One region of the Streptomyces bottropensis ATCC 25435 genome, then DNA from elsewhere that is predicted to be linked to it. Evidence: riboswitches for the same ligand, from Rfam matches in the RefSeq annotation. Region 1 holds a riboswitch; each other region holds the start of a gene.
What was found. A riboswitch is a leader RNA that binds a small molecule or an ion and turns the genes downstream of it on or off. The one in region 1 is predicted to bind cyclic di-AMP.
Positions count from the first base shown of each region.

Region 1 (5,270 bases):
GGTGTTCCAGCCGGCCCAGTCGTCCTCGAACAGCGGGTCCTCGATGGAGACGAGCGGGTACGACGCGACGAGGTCGGCGTAGTACTCCGTCATCTCGGCGGCGGAGCGCTCCTTGCCCTCGAAGGTGTAGACGCCGTCCTTGTAGAACTCGGAGGCGGCGACGTCCAGGGCGAGGGCGATCTGCTCGCCGGGGGTGTAGCCGGCCTCCTTGATGGCCTCCAGGATGAGGTCCAGGGCGGCGCGGTTGGACTCCAGGTTCGGGGCGAAGCCGCCCTCGTCGCCGAGGCCGGTGGACAGGCCCTTGGTCTTCAGCACCTTCTTGAGGGTGTGGTAGACCTCGGCGCCCCAGCGCAGGGCCTCGGAGAAGGACTCCGCGCCGATGGGGGCGATCATGAACTCCTGGATGTCCACGTTGGAGTCGGCGTGCGAGCCGCCGTTCAGGATGTTCATCATCGGAACGGGCAGCAGGTGCGCGTTCGGGCCGCCCAGGTAGCGGAAGAGGGGCAGGTCGCTGGCCTCGGAGGCGGCGTGGGCGACGGCGAGGGAGACGCCGAGGATGGCGTTGGCGCCGAGGGAGCCCTTGTTGTCGGTGGCGTCCAGGTCGAACATCGCCTGGTCGATCAGGCGCTGCTCGGTGGCGTCGTAGCCGACGAGCTCCGGGCCGATCTGCTCGATCACGGCGAGGACGGCCTTCTCGACGCCCTTGCCGAGGTAGCGGTTGGGGTCGCCGTCACGCAGCTCGATGGCTTCGAAGGCGCCGGTGGAGGCGCCGGACGGAACGGCGGCACGACCCGTGCTGCCGTCGTCGAGGCCGACCTCGACCTCGACGGTGGGGTTGCCTCGCGAGTCGAGGATTTCCCGGGCTACGACGACGTCGATGGACGGCACGAGCATCTCCTTCATGGGATGTGACGCTGGTTGTGCGGGGCCGCTTGAGGCCTGGCGACTAGAGCCTAACCGTCCCCGGGCCGTCGGCAGCCGACCGACCGTCCCGTGGACAGACAGACCGTACCCATTGTTCCTGTTCGGAACAAAGGGGGGTGGTCGAGAAAGTGAACAGAAGGAGGAGGCGGGCACGAAAAAGCCCCGCCCCGGTACGCACGGGGGAATGCGCACCGGGGCGGGGAGCCCGTGGGGACGGGGGGACGGCCCTCACGAGGTCTTCACTATGGAGGACACGGATGTGAGCGGGCTGTGGTTCAGCCGGAGAGCGGCCTGCTTTCCGGCCCGGCTGAACCTGCCCCGCCTGCCCGGCCGTGGGGGCGGCCGTGGGGTCGGCAGGCGCGTGGCGGCCGTCGTGGTCGCCGTGGGTCAGCTCAGGTGGAGCTGCTGGCCCGGGTAGATGAAGTCGGCGTCGTCGATGATGTCCTTGTTCAGCTCGAAGAGCTTCTCCCAGCCACCCTTGACGTTCTCCTTCGCGGCGATGGCACTGAGGGTGTCACCGCTGACGACCTTGTACTCGCCGTCGCCCTTCTTGACCTTCTTGCCGGTCGGGGTCTTGACGGTGGCGCGCTCGGAGGAGCGGGAGGAGCGGGTGTCCTCGGTCTTCTTGGTGCTCTCCTGCGTGCTCTGCGAGGAGGAGCCGGAGGAGTTCGTGTTGCCGCTGGAGGCGGCGGCGCCGTCGTAGGAGGCGCCGGACAGGCCGGTGCCGCAGACCGGCCAGGCACCCTTGCCCTGGCCCGCGAGGACCTTCTCGGCGATCGCGATCTGCTGGGCCTTGCTCGCCTGGTCGGCGGTGGAGGCGTACTGCGTACCGCCGTAGCCGGCCCAGGTGGAGGCGGAGAACTGCAGACCGCCGTAGTAGCCGTTGCCGGTGTTGATGGACCAGTTCCCGCCGGACTCGCACTGGGCGACGGTGTCCCACTCGGAGGCGGTGGCGGCGGAGGCGCTGCCGGCGGCCATCAGCGGGGCGGCGACCGCGGCGGCGCCGGTGACACCGACGACGGCGATGGCGCGAGCAGACCGATGAATGGCAGTCGGACGACGGTGCTTGCCCTTGCTGGAAAACAGCATGGAGAGATCCCCTCACCGACGCCTGCGAGGTGAGCTGTCGGGTTCGGGCCGGTTGAGTTGCCCGGCCGCGCACGCTCGCCTCTCGGCTCACGTCGCGCGGCTTCACCCCCAGCCGGTTCCGGTCGTGCGCCCCCGAAGGGCCGCAACCGCCGGACCCGGCACTTACCTTGGGTCCCCCGCTCCTGCCTACGGCGCTTGACGCGACGACTGTTCCTCACGGCCGCTGGCAGGATTCGGCGTGCCGACCGCAAGAGCCCGCTGTGGCGAGCGGTCACGACCGTAAACAGGTGATTGCCTGAATTTCAAAGACGATCAGGGGGTCTGTGATTCATCTCCCACAATGATCAAAACGGGCATTCAGGGTCGAACCGTGACGCGAACTGCCGCTACTTTTCGCCCGTTTCGGCACCGACTTCGAGGGTCTGACCGGGAAGGATGAGGTCCGGGTCGGTTCCGACCGTGCGCTCGTTCTCGGAGTACAGCGTCCGCCACCCGCCGTTCAGGCCGAGCGAGTTCACGATGCCGGTCAGACTGTCGCCCACGCGGACGGTGTAGGCGCCCTCCGCGCCCTCGCTCGACGCGCCGCTGTCACGCGAGGCGTGGCGGCCGGAGGCGGTGCCGTCGGCCTGGTCCGCGCCCGAGCCGGTGTCCGCGCCCTCGTCGGCGCTGGCGCCGCGGTGCCGGCCGGTGCCGCCGTCGGCGTCGTCGCCGGCCGCGGAGCCGTCCGCCCGGCTGGAACCGTCCGTGTTCGTGCTGCCGGATTCCTTGGCGTCGGCGCCGGTGCCGCTGTCGCCGGAATCGGTGGAGTCCGCGGAGCCGGAGTCCGCGTCCGGTTCGGTGGTCGCCTTCGGGGAGCCGTCGAGGGCCTTCGCCGACGCGTCCGACGACTCGGTCGAGTCGGAGGAATCGGTCGAGTCGGTCGAATCCTTCGACCCGCCGGAGCGCGTGGAGTCGGTGTCGTCGGCCGACTCGGCCGAACCCTTGGACCCGGTCGAGTCGGAGGAATCCGACGAACCGGATGAACCGGATGCGCTGCCGGAGTCGGACGAGTCGCCCGCGACGCCCGTGTCCACGTCGGCGGGACCCGAGTCTCCGCCGAGGTCGTGCAGCAGTCCGCAGGTGGACCAGACGCCGACGCCCTGGTCCGCGAGGACCTTCTCGGCGACGGCTATCTGCTGCGAACGGCTGGCCTGGTCCGCGGTCGTCGCGTAGTCGAGGCCGCCGTACTTCTCCCAGTTCTCCTGGGTCAGCTGGAGGCCGCCGTAGCGCCCGTTCCCGGTGTCCGCGCTCCAGAAGCCACCGCTCTCGCACTCCGCCACCTGGTCCCAGGTGGTTCCGCTCGCCGCGCTCGCGCCGGTGGCGCCGAGGAGCGGGATCGCGATGGCCGACCCGGTGACTCCCGCCGCGACGAGGAGAGCCGGAGCCTGACGGGGGCGACGGTGACGACCGTTCCCGGAGAGCATGCGGTTGCCTTTCACACGACAGCGGTGGTCTGTGCGACGGGCGTGGCGCCCCCTTCGCACTGACGTGTGAACGTATCGGCAGTCGATCAGTTGTCACAAGTTAATGCAGCGCAGATCACGTGAAGATCACAGAGTTGAGGGAGCGTCAACTTCTGACTCGGAATGGGGTAGTGCTACGGCCCGTCGGGGTACAACTACGGGCCGCTCACGGCGCGATCACCCCGCACTCACGGCCGTTTTCGTGGCGTGAATTCCACCGGAAGCGTGCGCAATCCACGCATGATGAGACCTCCCCGCCACCTCAAATCGGCCGAATCCCCTGCGAGTCGCAGATCGGGGAGCCGGGTGAGGAGCGTCGCCAGCGCGGTCTGGCCTTCGAGCCGGGCGAGCGGCGCGCCGAGGCAGTAGTGGATGCCGTGGCCGTAGCCGAGGTGCTGGTTGTCACGGCGGGAGAGGTCCAGGGTGTCGGGGTCGTCGAAGCGGGCCGGGTCGCGGTCGGCCGCCGCGAGGACGACGAGGACGGGGTCGCCGACGGCGATGTCCTGCCCGCCGAGCGTGAGGGGCTCGGTCGCGAAGCGCCAGGTGGCGAGTTCGACGGGGCCGTCGTAGCGCAGGAGTTCCTCGACACCGGTTTCGAGCAGCCCGCTCTCCCCGGCGGCGAGGGAGGTCTGCAGGCGGGCCCGCTGCTCGGGGTGGGTGAGCAGGGCGTACGTGCCGTTCCCGATGAGGTTGACGGTGGTCTCGAACCCGGCGAACAGCAGGATGAACGCCATCGCCGCGGCCTCGTTCTCGCTGAGGTGCTCCCCGTGGTCGGAGGCGCGGATGAGCGCGGAGATGAGGTCCTCGCCCGGGGCGGGGTGCTCGGTGAGCGCTTCCCGCTTGCGGTGGATGAGGTCGGCGAGGTAGCCGCGCATCTTCTTCACCGACCGCGCGACGCCGCCCCGCGGACCACCGCCGTGCCGGATCATCATGCCCGCCCAGTCCCTGAAGTCGTCCTGGTCCTCCCGGGGGACGCCCAGCAGGTCGCAGATCGCGTAGATGGGGAGAGGGAAGGCGAACTCGTGGATGAGGTCGGCCTCGCCCTTCTCCGCGAACCCGTCGATCAGCCGGTCGGTCAACTCCTGGACCCGGGGGGCGAACTCGGCGACCCGCCGGGGCGTGAACGCCTTCGACACCAGACGGCGGAGCCTGGTGTGGTCCGGCGGATCGATGTTCAGCAGATGCGTCATCAGCTCGGCCTTGCGCTCACCGGGGATGCCCGTCTTGCCCTTGGCGTGCGCGGGCTCGGCGTGATGCGCCGGGTTCTTCGACAGGCGCCCGTCGGCGAGGGCCTGCTTGGCGTCGCCGTAGCGGGTGACCAGCCAGGCCTCCACGCCGCTGGGCAGGCACGTGCGGTGAACGGGGGCGTGCTCACGGAGCCAGGCGTACGCCGGGTAGGGGTCGGTGGCGAACTCCCAGGTGAAGAGGTCGGGCGCGCCGGTTCCCGTGGGCATGGCGGAGCTGGATGCGGGCTGGTTGGTCACCCGCCGACGGTATCCGGCCCGGCCGTCGCCTCCGGCCCGTGCGTACGGATGCCCGTCGGGTCAGCTCCCGTCGGCGCCCTCGTCGCCCTCCTCCTCGGACTCCTCCCGGCCGGCCGTCCTCCCCGGCCCCGCCGACAGCCCCTCCGCGACCCTGATCGCGTCCCGGTACGCGCGAGCCGCCGCCCGGAGGGCCGCCTCGGGGTCGACGCCCCGGGACTCGGCGTCGGCGGCGAGGGTGAGGAGCGCGTGACCGAGGTCGTCGCCGGGAGGT
Region 1 is NZ_KB911581.1:8,053,651-8,058,920, forward strand. Features, by position in the region: gene eno (phosphopyruvate hydratase) at 1-888, opposite strand, end outside; gene STRBO_RS0135610 (LysM peptidoglycan-binding domain-containing protein) at 1,312-2,013, opposite strand; cyclic di-AMP (ydaO/yuaA leader) riboswitch at 2,018-2,217, opposite strand; gene STRBO_RS0135615 (LysM peptidoglycan-binding domain-containing protein) at 2,400-3,476, opposite strand; gene STRBO_RS0135620 (cytochrome P450 family protein) at 3,704-4,999, opposite strand; gene STRBO_RS0135625 (nucleoside triphosphate pyrophosphohydrolase) at 5,060-5,270, opposite strand, start outside.

Region 2 (5,270 bases), 5.8 Mb from region 1:
AGTCTGGGGAAGCACAACAGAAGCGCGAGAGCCGGTTCGTGGCCAGGCCGTGGGCCCGTTCCGCTCCGTCGCGCCATATGGGAAACTGGTCTAGACAACCCGGTCTAGACCTCTCTGAACCACCCGAGACATCCGAAGGGCAGCATCACATGGCTGAGCGCCGCGTCAACGTCGGCTGGGCCGAGGGCCTCCACGCCCGACCCGCATCCATCTTCGTCCGGGCCGCCACGGCCTCCGGTATCCCCGTGACGATCGCCAAGGCCGACGGGAACCCCGTCAACGCGGCCTCCATGCTGGCGGTCCTGGGCCTCGGCGCCCAGGGCGGCGAGGAGATCGTGCTCGCGTCCGAGGCCGAGGGCGCGGACGTCGCGCTCGACCGTCTGGCGAAGCTCGTGGCCGAGGGACTCGAGGAACTTCCCGAGACGGTCTGAGCGACCCCGTGACCGGGCGCCCGGAACGGAAACAGGCCTGAAAGGCCACCCGCACACACATCGAAGGGCTCGTCCGATTTATCGGGCGGGCCCTTCGTCATTTCGTTCCCCTACCGCTCCGATTTCCCTCTGCCGTCGTCCCGATTTCGTTCTGCGGGCAGCAGAAAGAATGCCCCTCGGAATTCCCGCCTCTTTGTATACGGCTCCCGCGTTAATGCCGCAGGCTCGACATGTTTACGGGGTGTTGCGAAGTCCTCACACGCTCCGCCCGCTCCGCCGCGCCGGCCCCGCCCGGAAACCGGAAGCGGTGCGCGTCGGTGGCGCGCTCGGCGTGCAGGGACGTGAGCGTCCGGGCCCGGTCGCCGTCGCCGCGCGCGACGGCGTCCACGATGCCGCCGTGTTCCGCCCAGGACTCCACGGGGTCGGCGGGTGCCTCGACCGCGTACATCCAGGCGATCTTGTGCCGCAGCTGGGCGAGTGTCGAGGTCAGGGCGGGGCTGCCGGACGCCTGTGCGAGCGTCTCGTGGAACCAGCCCCCCAGGGAGCGCAGATCCTCGCTGGTGCCCCGTCTGGCCCGTTCCTGGCCCAGTCTGACCAGGCCGCGCAGCACCTTGAGATGGGCCTCCGTGCGGCGCTGGGCGGCGCGGGCGGCTCCCAGCGGCTCCAGCAGCATGCGCATCTCCAGCAGGTCGGCGGCCTCCTGCTCGGTCGGCTCGGCGACGCACGCGCCCGCGTGCCGACGGGTCACCACGAAGCCCTCGGCCTCCAGCGTGCGCAGCGCCTCACGCACGGGGACCCGGCTGACGCCGTACCGGCGGGCGAGCAGTTCCTCGGTGAGACGGCTGCCGCGCTCGTAGACACCCGCGACGATGTCATCTCGGATCGCCGTGCATACCGAATGCGCCGGAATACGCATGACCGACCTCCGCCTTAATCCCCGTGAAACGTCGATGATTGACGTGTCTTCCAGCGACTCTATTGCAGCGAGCCGGAATTTCCGACGGCGGGCCGGAATCCAGGGATATTTTTTGGACAGGAGGCGCGTCACCGGGCGTTCGCACAACGCGGAAAGCCCCGGCTCGGTGAGCCGGGGCCTTCGCCAGAAGCGTGGAGCGGTGTCTCAGACGTTCACGCCGTGCGAACGCAGGTACGCGGCGGGGTCGATGTCCGAGCCGTACTCGGCCGTCGTCCGGGCCTCGAAGTGCAGATGCGCGCCCGTGACGTTGCCGGTCGCCCCGGAGAGGCCGATCTGCTGGCCGGGGGTGACCGTCTGGCCGACGGAGACGCCGATGGACGACAGGTGGCCGTACTGGGTGTACGTGCCGTCGGTCATCCTGATGACGATGTTGTTGCCGTACGCCCCGCCCCAGCCCGCCTCCACGACGGTGCCGGAGCCGACCGCCATGACGGCCGTGCCGGTGGCGGCGTGGAAGTCGACGCCGGTGTGGCTGCCGGAGGACCAGACGGCGCCGCCGGCCTTGTAGCCGGTGGAGATGTACGAGCCGCTGATGGGCGAGACGTAGGTGTTGAGGCGCTCGCGCTCGGCCGCGCGGGCGGCGCGGGCCTTGATCTCCTCGCGCTCCTTGGCGGCGGCACGTTCCTGCTCGGCCTTCTCGGCGGCGGCCTTGCGGGCCTCCTCCTGCGCCTTCTTCTTGACCTCAGCCACCTCGGCGGCCTGCTGCTGGGCAACGGCCTGGGCGTCCACCTGGTCGGCGACCGTGTCGCCGAGGACGATGATCTGGTTCAGGCCGGTCTGCTCGACGGCGGGCTCCTCCGCGGCGAGCGCGGGGCCGGCGAGGGTACCGATGACACCGGTGGTGGTGAGAGCGGCTACGCCCACGTTCCTCGTGGTCGTGCGCTGTACACGGCCGGGACGGCGGTGCTTCCCAGGGGCGCGGGTGAACGCCATGAAGTGGCTGGTCCTTTCCTTCCTTCTCGCCTACCGGGTTAGCTGACGGGTTCGGAGCAGGAAGGTCTCCTACGGCTGCCCCCCGTTTCGCGTCGCTCGCGAAGGGCACCCGATTCACCCCGGGGGACTAGGTGGGTCCCCGGCTCCCCGGGCTCGCGCCATGGGGACTCGGCGATGACTGTCCGGTGCCGCGGCTGCGGCGAACATCTGACGAACAGCCGGACCGACGCTAAGTGCGGCGTCTTCGAAATAACAAACGGATCACAGGATTTGTTAGCTACGCCACAGGTCAGACACACAACCTCCGCCATCAATACGGACAAACCTGGGCCCTGGTGACTCTTCAGTCACCAGGGCCTCACACGTGCGTGTCCTTCCGCCCGGTTTCCCCTCGGCTCCCTACTCGGCCGGTACGACGGTGACTTCGCCGATCCCGAGGGCCCTGACCGGCTCCTCGATCTGCGCGGCGTCCCCGACGAGGACGGTCACCAGACGGTCCACCGGGAAGGCGTTCACGACGGCCGCGGTAGCCTCCACCGTGCCGGTGGCGGCGAGTTGGCGGTACAGCGTCGACTGGTAGTCGTCCGGCAGGAACTGCTCGACCTGGTCGGCCAGCGTGCCCGCCACGGCCGCCGCCGTCTCGAACTTCAGGGGGGCGACCCCGACGAGGTTCTGCACGGCGACGTCGCGCTCGGCGTCGGTCAGCCCCTCGGCGGCGAGGGTCCGCAGCACGGTCCACAGGTCGTCGAGCGCCGGACCGGTGTTGGGCGTGTCGACGGACCCGCTGATGGCCAGCATCGCCGTGCCCGATCCCTCCGGCCCGGAACGCAGCACCTGACTGAACGCGCGCACCCCGTAGGTGTAGCCCTTCTCCTCCCGCAGGACGCGGTCCAGGCGGGAGGTGAGGGTGCCGCCGAGGCAGTAGGTGCCGAGCACCTGGGCCGGCCACACCCGGTCGTGCCGGTCGGCGCCCACCCGTCCGATGAGCAACTGGGTCTGCACGGAACCGGGACGGTCCACGATGATCACGCGCCCGGTGTCGTCGGCGCTCACCGCGGGGGCGACGCTCGGCTTGGCCGGGGAGCCGGTCCAGGCGCCCAGGGTGTCGCCCAGCAGCGTGTCGAGGTCGACCCCGGTGAGGTCGCCGACGACCACGGCGGTGGCGGTCGCGGGGCGCACGTGCCGCTCGTAGAAGGCGCGTACAGCCGCGGAGTCGATGCCCTCCACGGTCTCCTCGGTGCCCTGCCGGGGCCGCGACATGCGCGAGGTGGCCGGGAACAGCTGCCGGGAGAGCTCCTTGGCGGCCCGGCGGCCCGGGCTGGCGGTCTCGTGCGGAATCTCGTCGAGCCTGTTGGCCACCAGACGCTCGATCTCGCCGTCGTCGAACGCGGGGGCCCGCAGGGCGTCTGCGAGCAGCCCCAGGGCCTTCTCCAGCCGCGACACGGGCACTTCGAGGGACAGGCGGACGCCGGGGTGGTCGGCGTGCGAGTCGAGGGTGGCGCCGCAGCGCTCCAGCTCGGCGGCGAACTCCTCGGCCGTGTGCTTGTCGGTGCCCTCGGAGAACGCCCTGGTCATGATGGTGGCGACACCGTCGAGGCCGGCCGGTTCGGCGTCCAGGGGCGCGTCGAGGACGACCTCGACGGCGACGACCTGCTGGCCGGGGCGGTGGCAGTGCAGCACGGTCAGGCCGTTGGCCAGGGTGCCGCGCTCGGGCGCCGGGAACGCCCAGGGGCGGGCGTCGCCGGCCTGGGGCTGCGGGTGGAATTCCATGCTCGCGAGCTCGGTCACTTCGCCGACTCCTCGTTCTCGTCGGTGCTCTCGACGGCCTCCGCGTCGGCGGCCTCCTCTTCGGCGCCCTCTGCGCCGGCGACGGGCTCGTACACGAGCACCGCGCGGTTGTCGGGCCTCAGGCGGGCCTTGGCGATCTCCTGGACCTCGTCGGCCGTCACCTCCAGGACGCGGTCGACGGCGGTGAGGGCGAGCTTCGGGTCGCCGAACAGGACCGCGTACCGGCACAGTTCGTCGGCGCGGCCGGCGACCGTGCCGAGCCGGTCCAGCCACTCGCGCTCCAACTGTGCCTGGGCGCGCTCCATCTCCTCGGCCGTCGGGCCCTGCGCGGCGAACCGGGCGAGCTCCTCGTCGACGGCGGCCTCGATGACCGGCACCTCGACGTCACCGGAGGTCTTGACGTCCATCCACGCCATGGAGGGCGCGCCGGCCAGCCGCAGCAGGCCGAAACCGGCCGTCACGGCCGTACGGTCACGTCGTACGAGCCGGTTGTAGAGGCGGGACGACTCGCCGCCGCCGAGGATCGTCAGCGCCAGGTCGGCCGCGTCGCACGCACGCGTGCCGTCCTCCGGCAGCCGGTAGGCGGCCATCAACGCGCGCGCGGGCACGTTCTCCTCGACGACCTCGCGCAGCTGCTCGCCCATGACGTCCGGCAGCGAGCCGTCGCGGGGCGCGGGCTTGCCGTCGTAGGTGGGGATGGAGCCGAAGTACTTCTCCACCCACGCGAGGGTCTGCTCCGGGTCGATGTCGCCGACGATAGACAGGACGGCGTTGTTGGGCGCGTAGTACGTCCGGAAGAACTGCTGGGCGTCCTCCAGGCTCGCCGCCTCCAGGTCGTCCATCGAGCCGATGGGCGTGTGCCGGTAGGGGTGGCCCTCGGGGTAGGCCAGGCGGAAGATCTTCTCGAAGGCGGTGCCGTAGGGCACGTTGTCGTACCGCTGGCGGCGCTCGTTCTTGACGACGGCCCGCTGGTTGTCCAGGTTCTTCTGGTCGAGCGCGAGCAGCAGGCTGCCCATGCGGTCGGCCTCCAGCCACAGCGCCAGCTCCAGCTGATGGGTGGGCATGGTCTCGAAGTAGTTGGTGCGCTCCCAGCTGGTGGTGCCGTTCAGCGAACCGCCCGCGCCCTGGACCAGCTCGAAGTG
Region 2 is NZ_KB911581.1:2,244,377-2,249,646, reverse strand. Features, by position in the region: gene STRBO_RS0109925 (HPr family phosphocarrier protein) at 150-431, shown strand; gene STRBO_RS0109920 (GntR family transcriptional regulator) at 643-1,347, opposite strand; gene STRBO_RS0109915 (M23 family metallopeptidase) at 1,552-2,340, opposite strand; cyclic di-AMP (ydaO/yuaA leader) riboswitch at 2,354-2,524, opposite strand; gene STRBO_RS0109910 (M16 family metallopeptidase) at 2,740-4,128, opposite strand; gene STRBO_RS0109905 (M16 family metallopeptidase) at 4,125-5,270, opposite strand, start outside.
Region 2: it holds a riboswitch for cyclic di-AMP, as region 1 does, so the genes downstream of both, STRBO_RS0109915 (M23 family metallopeptidase) here and STRBO_RS0135610 (LysM peptidoglycan-binding domain-containing protein) in region 1, are expected to answer to the same signal.

Region 3 (5,270 bases), 4.1 Mb from region 1:
TGAGCGGAAGATCCCATTCTGGCCCACGGCGATCGCCCGTTTGTACGGTCGGGCTCGGCCTCCCGCAGGAGGCGTCCATGACAATGGAACGCAGGGGGAACGATGACCGGCTTCTCCAGGCGGTCGCTGCTCGGGTACTCGGGATCGGCGGCAGCGGGGGCGGTACTCACGTCGAACGGCACCGCTGAGGCGGCGACGGCGGTGAGCACGGAGACCTCGGAGGGCGTGAGACCGAGACCGGGGCGGCAGGGGCGGCCGACTTCCCCGAGGGCACCAGGTTCAGCGGCACGGTCCGTATGCCCGGCACCGAGATGACGGAACTGACGGTCACCTTCGCCGCCGCCCGCGGCTGGCCGCCGGTCACCTTCTACGGGACTCCGGCCCCCGCACCGCTCAACTGATCAGTCCCCACCGAGGTCCCCACCGAGGTCCCCACCGAAAAGTTCACCAGAGATCCCCGCGGAGCCGGCTCCGCGGGGATCTGTTCGCTCTCAGCCGATCCCCCTCCTCCACAGTCCGTACGTCCTGTACATTTTTTACGGAAGTCGATCAGAGGAGGCGCACCCATGCCCGAGAACCCACCGTCGGCCCGTCATGTGCTGCCCGAGTTCACCGAGCGCACCAGCACGGGTCACCGGACGATGGATCCGTACTCGAAGCTGCTGGAGGAACGGATCGTGTTCCTCGGGACGCGGATCGACGACACGTCGGCGAACGACGTGATGGCGCAGTTCATGCACCTGGAACACCAGGCGCCGGACCGGGACATCGCGCTGTACATCAATTCGCCCGGCGGCTCCTTCAGCGCGATGACGGCGCTCTACGACACGATCCGGTTCGTCACCTGTGATGTGGCGACGGTCTGCCTGGGGCAGGCGGGGTCGGTCGCCGCGGTGCTGCTGGCGGCGGGCACACCGGGCAAGCGTTCGATGCTGCCGGGGGCGCGCGTGCTGATCCACCAGCCGGCCCTGGCCGACCCGATCGAGGGACAGGCGAGCGATCTGGTGCTCCAGGCCGAGGAGTTGACGCGCAACCGCCGGAGCCTGGAGGAGATGCTCGTCCGGCACACGGGGCAGAGCCCGGAGCGGATCGGCGCCGACATCGAGCGGGACAAGTTCCTCGACGCCGAGGCGGCGGTGGCGTACGGCCTGGCCGACCGGGTGATCCGGAGCCGCAAGACCTCACCCACGCTCCCCTCACCCCCACCTCCCTCGTCCACGCCCCCCTCGCCCCCGCTCCCCGGCGCGAGGTGAGGCGCGGATGCTCCCGCCCGAGCTCCCGCCGTTGCCCGCGCTCACCCGCGCCGAGGCGGAGCTGATCGACCGTTACCTGGACGTGGTGGACCTGCTCGGCCGGATCAATCCGGCCCGTCCGGGCGACACGTACCGCGGGCTGCGCGCGGCGCAGGCGCTCGTCGCGAAGGCGACCGCCCTGCGCGACGCGCTCGAACTGATGCACAACCGCGGGGAGAACGAGGTGCACGCCCCGACGCTCGCGCGGGCCCTGCGCATCCTGGACGGCGAGCGGCGCGCCGGCCGGGTGGCGCTGCCGCCGGAGGCGGAGGACTCCCCCGCCTGAGCCGATCGCGTCACCCGCCGCCTGAGCCGATCGCGTCACCCGCCTGAACCGATCGCGCATCGGCCGCCGTACTACTGACGGGGCGTCCGGTCCCGGCGCGACGCCCTCCGGTCGGCCTACCGCGATCGACCCATCGGCCCATACGGCGTGAGGACCTGTGAAGTTGCGCAAGATGCCTGGTACATGGGCGGAGTACTGCATTCCGGCGCTGGTGCGGACCTCCTCGACCACTGGGACACAACGAGGGAAAACGCCCTGTCCACCCGAACGGGCGAGTGGTGAGTAAGACCACAAATCCACGGTTCCGTTGGGATTTTCGCACTTGAGTACGCCAAGATCCCTTCCTGACGACAAGCCCCCGCCGCAGTGGCGGGGCGATCCGGGTGGACGCCGAGTCCTGCCGCCGCCCGGTTACCGGTCGACAGAAGTGCATCGGCAGGAGTGGAGGACCCAAGCACGACGGGTCGCCGGAACGGTCACGCCATGACCGCGCCGAGCAGCCCTTGGGGTGAAGCCGCGTCAGCGGCCGGGCAACTTCGCCAGCCCGAATCCGACAGGTCATCCTTCACAGGCGGCTGACGAAGGGTTGCGCATGACTGCGCTGAATCGTGTCCCGTCGCTGTTGACCCGGGCCGGTACGGCCTCGGCTCTGACCATCGCCGCCGTCGGCGGCAGCATCGTGGTCCCGGGCGTCGCATCCGGCGCCGAGGCCGCCACGGTGGCGTCGAAGGCACTCAAGGTCGCGGCTTCCAAGAAGGGCTCCCCTTACAAGTACGGCGCCGTGGGTCCGGGCAGGTTCGACTGCTCGGGGCTGACGCTCTACTCGTTCAAGAAGGCGGGCAAGAAGCTGCCCCGTACTGCCCAGCAGCAGTACAACAAGACGAAGCACATCTCCGTGAGCAGCCGCAAGCTCGGAGACCTCGTCTTCTTCCACTCCGGCTCGAACGTCTACCACGTCGGTATCTACGCGGGGAAGGGAAAGATCTGGCACTCGCCGAAGACGGGTGACGTCGTCCGGCTGCAGAAGATCTGGACGAAGAGCGTCTGGTACGGCCGGGTCCGCTGACCCACCGCTGGGGGGTGGCGGAACTGTCCGCCACCCCCGCTGGCGTAAGTCGTGCACATGTGGTTACCCGTCCGGCCATGGCCGAGGAACCCACCCGCCCGGCACGTAACGAGACGCCCCTCGAACGCGCCGACCGCAATTTCTCCGAGCTGCTCCAGGAGCTGCGGGTCACCCAGACCGGGGTGCAGATCCTCTTCGCGTTCCTGCTGACGCTGGCCTTCACCCCACGCTTTCCGGACCTGGACACCTTCCAGCGTGTCACCTACGTGACCACCCTGTTGCTGGCTGTCCTCGCGGCGACGCTCTTCACCGCCCCGGCCGCCCTGCACCGCTCGCTCTTCCAGCAGAACGCCAAGCCCGCCATCGTCCAGGTCTCGTCCCGGTTGGCCGCCGCGGGCCTGATCGTGCTGATGCCGGCCTTCACCGGTTCCGTCCTGCTCGTCGTGGACGTGACGCTCGGCCGGACTGCCGGTATCGCCGCCGGGAGCGGCACGCTCCTGGCGTGTCTGCTCCTGTGGGGCCTGCTCCCGAAACTGGTGGGACGCGTCTCGGGCCGCGACGCCACGCCGCCGCCCCTGCCGCCGCCGTCGCCACCGGTCGAGGACGACAGCCCCGTCAGGTCTCCGGCGGACCACCTGCGGTGACCGGCTGGACGGGGACCGTCCACGGAAGTTCGATCGCCACCGTCTTGCCGCCCTCCCGCGTGGGTCTAACGCTCAGCCTGCCGCCGCATTCCGCGGTCAGCCAGCGGATGATGACCATGCCCCGGCCGTTGTCCTGCTGGACGGCGGCCGGCAGGCGTTTGGGGAAGCGTGGATGACTGTCGGTGACACCGATGCGCAACTGCTCGTCCCGGTCGAGCGCGATGTCCACGGTGAAGGTGGGCGACTGGCCCAGTGTGTGCTGGACGGCGTTGGTGGCGAGTTCGGACACGATCAGGCGCACGGTGTCCGCGATGCCCGTGTCGCCCGGCAGGCCCCATTCGGCGAGCACGGTGACGACGTAGTTCCGGGCTGCGGACACCGAGGCGGGATCGCTCGGCAGAGTGACGGATGCTTCCAGGTGATCTGCCATGGCGAGGCGTCCCTTTCCCACGGGACCGGTGTCCGACAGGGAGCGGATGGTTCGACTACGGTCCCGGACTGGTGCTTCGCGCCAGACTGCCACTACCTGGGCCGTCACGCGTGGCGATCCACCAAGATGTGCATATATCTGTCGCTCGAAGCGGTGAACTATCCGACGGCCGAACGTATTTGGGTGGGGTCTTCGTCCATCCTCTGTCGTCACCCCGACATCCAGTGTCGTCACCGCGATCGAGAGCGCCGGGCGGAAGGAGAATCCCATGCAGTACGGTCCGGCGGTGCGCCGCCGCAAGCTCGGTGCCGAGTTGCGTCTCCTGCGCACCCGTTCCTCGCTCACGAGCATCGAGGCGGCCCATCGCGTCGGCTGGCACCAGTCCAAGGTGAGCCGGATCGAGACGGGCGCCAGTGGAGTGAAGCCCGCGGACGTCCGCAAGCTCCTTGACGCGTACGGGATCGACGACACCGAGTTACGGGAACTGCTCCTGGCGCTCGCGGGCTCCGAGGACGGCGGCGGGCGGCACAACTGGTGGCACGCGTACCGGGGCGTGCTACCGCCGACGTACCGGGACTTCATCAGCCTGGAGTCGCAGGCCGGGGGGATGCGGACGCTGGAGACCTCGGTCGTGCCGGGCCTGCTGCAGATCCCCGAGTACGCGCGGGCGGTGACGCGGGCCGCGGTGGAGGGGCTGGATGACGACAAACTCGACGCGCTCGTGGAAGTGCGGCTCGCGCGCCAGGAGGTGCTGCGCGGGAACCCGCCGATGGAGCTGAGCGCGGTGCTCGACGAGGGCGTTCTCCGGCGTGTGGTGGGCGGTCCCGAGATCATGTCCCGGCAGCTGGCCCGTCTGGTCGAGGCGGCGCGGCTTCCCCAAGTGCGACTGCAGGTGCTCCCGTTCACCGCCGGGGCACATATCGGCGTCACCGGTCCTTTCGTAATTTTCTCATTTCGGAGCACATCCGATCTGGACGTGGTTGTTCTCGACCACTTGACGAGTAGCCTCTATCTCGAACGGAAAGAAGACCTCAAGGCGTATGTCGAGGCCTTCAACACCCTTCAGATCCACGCCCTTTCGCCCGAGGACTCGTTGGATTACATCGCCGGGCTAGCCGCCGGCGCGTAAGGAGGCACCATGTCCGCACTGCCTCGGAACGTACCCACCAGTACCGAACTGCCCGATGTGCGATGGCTGCGCAGCAGCCGCAGTACCGGGATGAACAACTGTGTGGAGACGGCCCGTCCGGGATCCGGCCGCTGGGCCGGGCTGGTGGCCGTACGCGACTCGAAGAACACGGCGGGGCCCGCCCTGCTGTTCGACCCCGACGCCTGGGAGGGATTCATCACCACGCTGCGGTGACCCCCACCGACAGCGTTCGTCCTTCCGCTTGCGGCGAGGCCCGGCCGGGACGCCGACTCACGGTCGCGTATCGCCGATGATCCTCACGGCTCGGTCGATCTGCCCCTGCGTGAGATCCGCACGGGCGGTCAGCCGCAGCCGCGAGACGCCGTCGGGCACGGACGGCGGGCGGAAACAGCCCACGGCGAG
Region 3 is NZ_KB911581.1:3,932,353-3,937,622, reverse strand. Features, by position in the region: gene STRBO_RS0117445 (ATP-dependent Clp protease proteolytic subunit) at 567-1,253, shown strand; gene STRBO_RS0117440 (hypothetical protein) at 1,261-1,578, shown strand; cyclic di-AMP (ydaO/yuaA leader) riboswitch at 1,997-2,167, shown strand; gene STRBO_RS0117435 (C40 family peptidase) at 2,171-2,644, shown strand; gene STRBO_RS0117430 (DUF6328 family protein) at 2,722-3,288, shown strand; gene STRBO_RS0117425 (ATP-binding protein) at 3,260-3,718, opposite strand; gene STRBO_RS0117420 (helix-turn-helix domain-containing protein) at 3,987-4,847, shown strand; gene STRBO_RS0117415 (DUF397 domain-containing protein) at 4,857-5,081, shown strand; gene STRBO_RS0117410 (8-amino-7-oxononanoate synthase) at 5,139-5,270, opposite strand, start outside.
Region 3: it holds a riboswitch for cyclic di-AMP, as region 1 does, so the genes downstream of both, STRBO_RS0117435 (C40 family peptidase) here and STRBO_RS0135610 (LysM peptidoglycan-binding domain-containing protein) in region 1, are expected to answer to the same signal.

Region 4 (5,270 bases), 1.8 Mb from region 1:
CCCGGAAGTCCTCGATCCGGAAATGGCTCCAGGTGGTGCGGAAGGCGAAGTGCCCACTCGTGTACGGCGCGGGATCGACGTAGTCGAACACGAGCCGGCCGTTGTTCCACCACCGGACCGTCGACCCGTCGGAGACGATCCGCACCTGATGCGGCGCGTTCGCGACGAGCAGCGGCTCGGTGTAGTCGTGGATCAGTGGCCGCACGCCCGCCTCACCGACGTACCGGCGCAGGCGTGTCGTCGTGTTCGTGTTGGCGCCGTACCCGACGTAGTACGTCTTCAGGTGGTCGTACTCGGCGAGCGCGCCCGAACGCGGGGTGGCGAGGAGATCACCGGGTGAGCGCACATCGACGGCGTTCCAGAAGTTGTTGAGGTCGGAGACCCGGTCGTTGGCCCCGCCCGCCGAGATGGGCGTGGCCGTGTACTCGACGACGTACGGCCCTTCCAGTCTTCGCTTGAACCAGACCGTGGCCCCGGCCGGCACGTCGACCTCCAGCACACCCCGCGAGGCGGCGACCACCCCGCCCCTCTCCAACTCCACGGCCCACTGCCCGAGCCCGTGCCGGAAGTCGTCGGCGGCGATCAGCCGGCCCCGCCGCGGACGCGGGTGCGCGGCCGCCGTCCCCGCCGGAGCGAGCGCCGCGAGGGCGGCGCCGGCGGCGAGGGCTCCGAAAGCTCTACGGGTGGTCATGACACTCCTGTCCCCGGTGGAAGGAAAGCGGAACGACGCCGCGGCGCGACGCAAAACCCGGATCCCCCGCATAGAAAGCGCTTACGGAGATCACTGTGTACTCCCGTTCGCCCCCTGTCGAGGCTTCGGTCGGCCATGCCACAGGACCGCAACACCGAAGGCCGGCCCCCAGGAAGCGGGGCCGGCCTTCGGCGTGATGGAGGAGTGGAGCCTCAGACGCTGACGCCCTTCGAGCGAAGGTAGGCCAGCGGGTCGAGGTCCGAGCCGTAGGAGGGCGTGGTGCGGATCTCGAAGTGCAGGTGCGGCCCGGTGACGTTGCCGGTCGCGCCCGAGAGGCCGATCTGCTGACCGCCGCTCACGGCCTGCCCCGCGGAGACGGAGATCGAGGAGAGGTGGGCGTACTGGGCGTAGTAGCCGTCGGCCAGCCGGATGACGACCTGGTTGCCGTACGCACCGCCCCAGCCGGCGGAGACGACGGTGCCCGCGCCCACGGCCTTGAGGGCGGTCCCGGTCGGGGCCACGAAGTCGACGCCCGTGTGGTAGCCGCTGGACCACATGCTGCCGGCCCTCTTGTACGGGGTGCCGACGGTGGCGCCCTGGATGGGCAGGCTGAAGCCGGAGCTGTTGGCCGACGAGGACTGGCCGTTCGACGTGGAGGTCGACGCCTGGGTGTCCTTGGCCTCCTGCTTGGCGGGCGCGGAGGGCTTCGGCGACGGCGAGGACTCGGCAGGCTTCGAGGACTGCGACAGCTGCGGCTTCGACGACTGCGACGTACCGCCCGACGCGGCCTGCCCGCCTATCGACAGCTTCAGACCGGGGTGGATCAGCGACGGGTCGGAGCCGATGGCACCGCGGTTGTCCGAGTAGAGGCGCTTCCAGCCCCCGTCGACGTCGTGCTCGTCCGCGATCTTCGCGAGGTAGTCGCCGACCTTCACCGAGTAGGTCTTGGCGGTCTTCTTGGTGGCGGTCCGCTCGGCCTGCGCGGCCTTCTCCACCTGCTCGATCCGCGCGCCCGCCTCGGCCGCGGCCTGCTCGGTGGCGATCGTGGCCGTCTTCTCGGAGGCTCCGGACACGGCGGCCGTCGGGGTTGCGGCCTGGGCGCCGGCGGCTCCGACCAGCGGCAGGGCGAGCGCCGCACCGCCGGTCCCGGCGGCGGCGATCGAACGGGTGAAACGCTGGGACTTGGGACGGCGGTGCTTACCCTTCGCGGGCATGGCGAATTCCTCTCCGGCGCCTACGAGGTGAGCTGTCGGGTGCGGACTGGAGATGTCCGGCCGTGCTCGCTGCACGGCTTTACCCCTAGCCGTTCCGGAGACCGGAACAGGCGGTGATTCCTGTGGGTCCCCCGCTCCTGCCGTGGATCGGGTCGGTGTGCGGCTCCGGTCGGCGGCAGGATTGGGCGTCCGTCCGGATTGACGCCGAACGTAAGCGACTTGTGCCCACAGAGACAACCATTGGGACTTCCTGTGCACCTTCCTACCTGATCCTTACATCAATCCACCATCACGCTCCGTCGAAGACCGGTCCTGAGCATTTCCCAACCGCCCTGGAAACATGCGCGAATTACGTGCACATGGCGACAGCGGAACGTCACGAGTATGACGCTGCTCACGCCCCTACGTGCCAGTAGGCTTTATTCCAGGGCTTGTTGGAATTACAGCTGCATTTCGGACAGATCGCTCAAGTGCGACGCAGGTGGATAACCGTCGCATCGAAGTCACCGCGCAGCCCCGTCGGCAACCCGTGGTGCAACAGAACGCCCCCTCGGTGCACTTCGCCCGTTTCGCGGCACTCATACACTTCTGTCGGGTCCAGCCCGCGCAGCCGGAGCGGAGCGGGCGGCTCGCCGTAGTGCTGGGCCTGGAGCCAGGCCAGGACCACGACCTCGTCGTCGAGGACGTACTGCACGGCGCTCAGTCCACCTGTCGGCGGGCGCAGCCGGTAGAGATCACCGCGCTGCACGACCGGCCGGATGCGCTTGTACAGCTCGACCCAGCTCCCCGCCTCTGCCAGCTCCTCCTCCGTCCACTCGGTGAGGTCGCCGCCGACGCCGAGCACACCCGCCATGGCGCTGACGAAACGGAACCGCAGGGTGCTGACCCGGCCGTTGAGCTGGTTGTTCGGGCTGTCGGTGACCCATGCGGCCATGGTCCGGGCCGGGTGGATCTGACTGAAGCCGTGCTGGATGGCGAGCCGGTCGAGCGGGTCGGTGTTGTCCGACGTCCACACCTGGTCCGTCCGGGCCATCACCCCGAGGTCGATACGACCGCCGCCGCCGGAGCACGACTCGAACGCCACCCCCGGATGCGCGGCCCGCAGCCGGTCCAGCAGGGCGTAGAAGGCGCGCACGTGCTCGACCCACAGCTTCTGCGGATACGGCTCGCCGGGCCAGCCGGCATCCGTGAAGCAGCGGTTGAAGTCCCACTTCACATAGTCGATCGGCGCACTGGACAGCAACGTGTCCAGCTTCTCCCAGAGGTACTCCTGGACGTCCTCGCGGGCGAGATTGAGGACGAGCTGATTGCGCAATTCCGTCCGCTTTCGTCCCGGCTGGAACTGTGCCCATTCGGGATGCGCCCGGTACAGCTCGCTGTCCGGGTTGACCATCTCGGGCTCGACCCAGATACCGAACTGCATACCGAGGGCGTGCACGTATTCGGCGAGGGGCTTGAGCCCCTTCGGGAAGCGGTCCGGGTTGGGCGTCCAGTCGCCGAGGCCGGCCCGGTCGCTCGTACGCGCCCCGAACCAGCCGTCGTCCACGACGAACAGTTCGACCCCGATGGCCGCCGCGCGTCGCGCGAGCGTCCCCTGCTGCTCCTCGGAGATGTCGAACTCGGTGGCCTCCCAGGAGTTGAAGAGCACCGGCCGGTCCTGGTCCGCGTCCGGGATGACGTACGTCCGCTGGTACGCGTGCCAGGCGCGGCTCGCCCCGCCGTGGCCGCCGTCGCTCCACAGGCCGGCGAAGACGGGCGTGGTGAACGCCTCCCCCGTCTCCAGCCGCAGCAGACCGGACTCGTCGTACCCGGCGCCGCCGGTGATCTGTACGCGGGCGTCCGGCAGTTGTGCGACCGCGATCCGCCAGGACCCCGACCAGCCCAGGGCGCAGCCGTAGACCTCGCCGTGCTCCTCGGTGGCATCCGTGTCCAGGGCGACCCAGGGCAGGTGCTGGTGCCCGGTGTGGCCGCGGCGGCTGCCGATGACCTTCTCGCCGTAGGTGAGGTCGCCGCGCACGAGCCGGGACTCGGCCGCCCATCGTCCGTGCAGCTGGGACAGCCGCCAGGTCTCGTCCGCGCGCGGTGGCAGCGTCCACGTCGCCGAGTCGGCCCGCAGCAGCTCCACCGCCGGCCCGTCGTTGACCAGGGTCACCCAGCGCTCGATGACGTCGTCGCGCAGTCGGTAGTGCAGCGTGATCCCGAGCGCGCCGTCGGCGAATCGCAACCGCAGCTCGTCACCGTCCGCCTCGTACTCCCGGAAGGTCCACTCGGTGCCGCGCCGCTCGTCCGTGCGCACGGACAGGGCGGGTCGGGTGAAGCGAGGACCGCCCTCGAGGGGGTACTCCTCGTGTCCGTCGACCGGGGCCTCGAACGGCCAGTACGGCAACTGCTGTCGCGCGGCCAGCGCCTCGGCGTCGGCGAGGGCGATCCGGGGACCCCAGTGCAGGTGCAGCAGCTCGTCGTTATCCGTGAGCCGCAGGGCATAGCTGCTCCTGGGCCCGGAAAGAATCCAGGTCCGGCCGTCTGTGCCGATTTCCAACATCAAGCCCCCACAGATTCGAACAGGTGCGATCAGGCGGCAACATCATCGCAGGTCGCTCCGCGCACTCGACGGCGCCTGTGGACAACCTCGGACGGGCACGCCGCGACCGCCTGTGGACAACTCATTGGCGTACGCACCCATGTCGTATCGTCGAGGGCGCGCTCAGTGTCGAGGGCGTGCCCGTCGGTGATGCCGCCGGCGGACGGATGGGAGGGAGCCCCAGTGACGCAGCAGATCCCGTCGACCGAGCCCGAGCTGACCGGAGTGCGCAATTTCCGCGATGTGGGAGGCCTGCCGACGGTGGACGGCCGCCGAGTGCGTCACGGGGTCCTGTTCCGCAGCGGGCACCTCGCGCACGCCACCGACGAGGACACCGCGTTCCTGGCCTCGCTCAACCTGCACACGGTCTTCGACTTCCGCAACGCGGCCGACCAGAAGCTGGAGGGCCCGGACGTCGCGCTGCCCGGCGTGCTCAATGTGAACCTGCCGCTGAGCGACCCGGCGGACGGCGCCGAGTTCTGGAAGATGGTCCGGGACGGCGACCTGGACCATCTGCGCGCCCTGCTGGGCGACGGCAGAGCGGCCGGCCGGATGATCGCCTCCTACCGGACGATGATCAAGCGCCGCACGGCCGAGCACTCCCGTGTCCTGCACGCCCTGGCCGAGGACAGTGTGCCCGCGCTCATGCACTGCGCGGCGGGCAAGGACCGCGCGGGGCTCGCCATCGCCGTCACGCTTCTCGCCCTCGGCGTCGAGCGCGAGGCCGTCGTCACCGACTACCTGGAGTCGAACGCCAAGCACCGCCGCTACAAGGTGCACCGCA
Region 4 is NZ_KB911581.1:6,271,400-6,276,669, forward strand. Features, by position in the region: gene STRBO_RS0128010 (DUF6250 domain-containing protein) at 1-691, opposite strand, end outside; gene STRBO_RS0128015 (M23 family metallopeptidase) at 904-1,905, opposite strand; cyclic di-AMP (ydaO/yuaA leader) riboswitch at 1,910-2,069, opposite strand; gene STRBO_RS0128020 (alpha-galactosidase) at 2,372-4,447, opposite strand; gene STRBO_RS0128025 (tyrosine-protein phosphatase) at 4,670-5,270, shown strand, end outside.
Region 4: it holds a riboswitch for cyclic di-AMP, as region 1 does, so the genes downstream of both, STRBO_RS0128015 (M23 family metallopeptidase) here and STRBO_RS0135610 (LysM peptidoglycan-binding domain-containing protein) in region 1, are expected to answer to the same signal.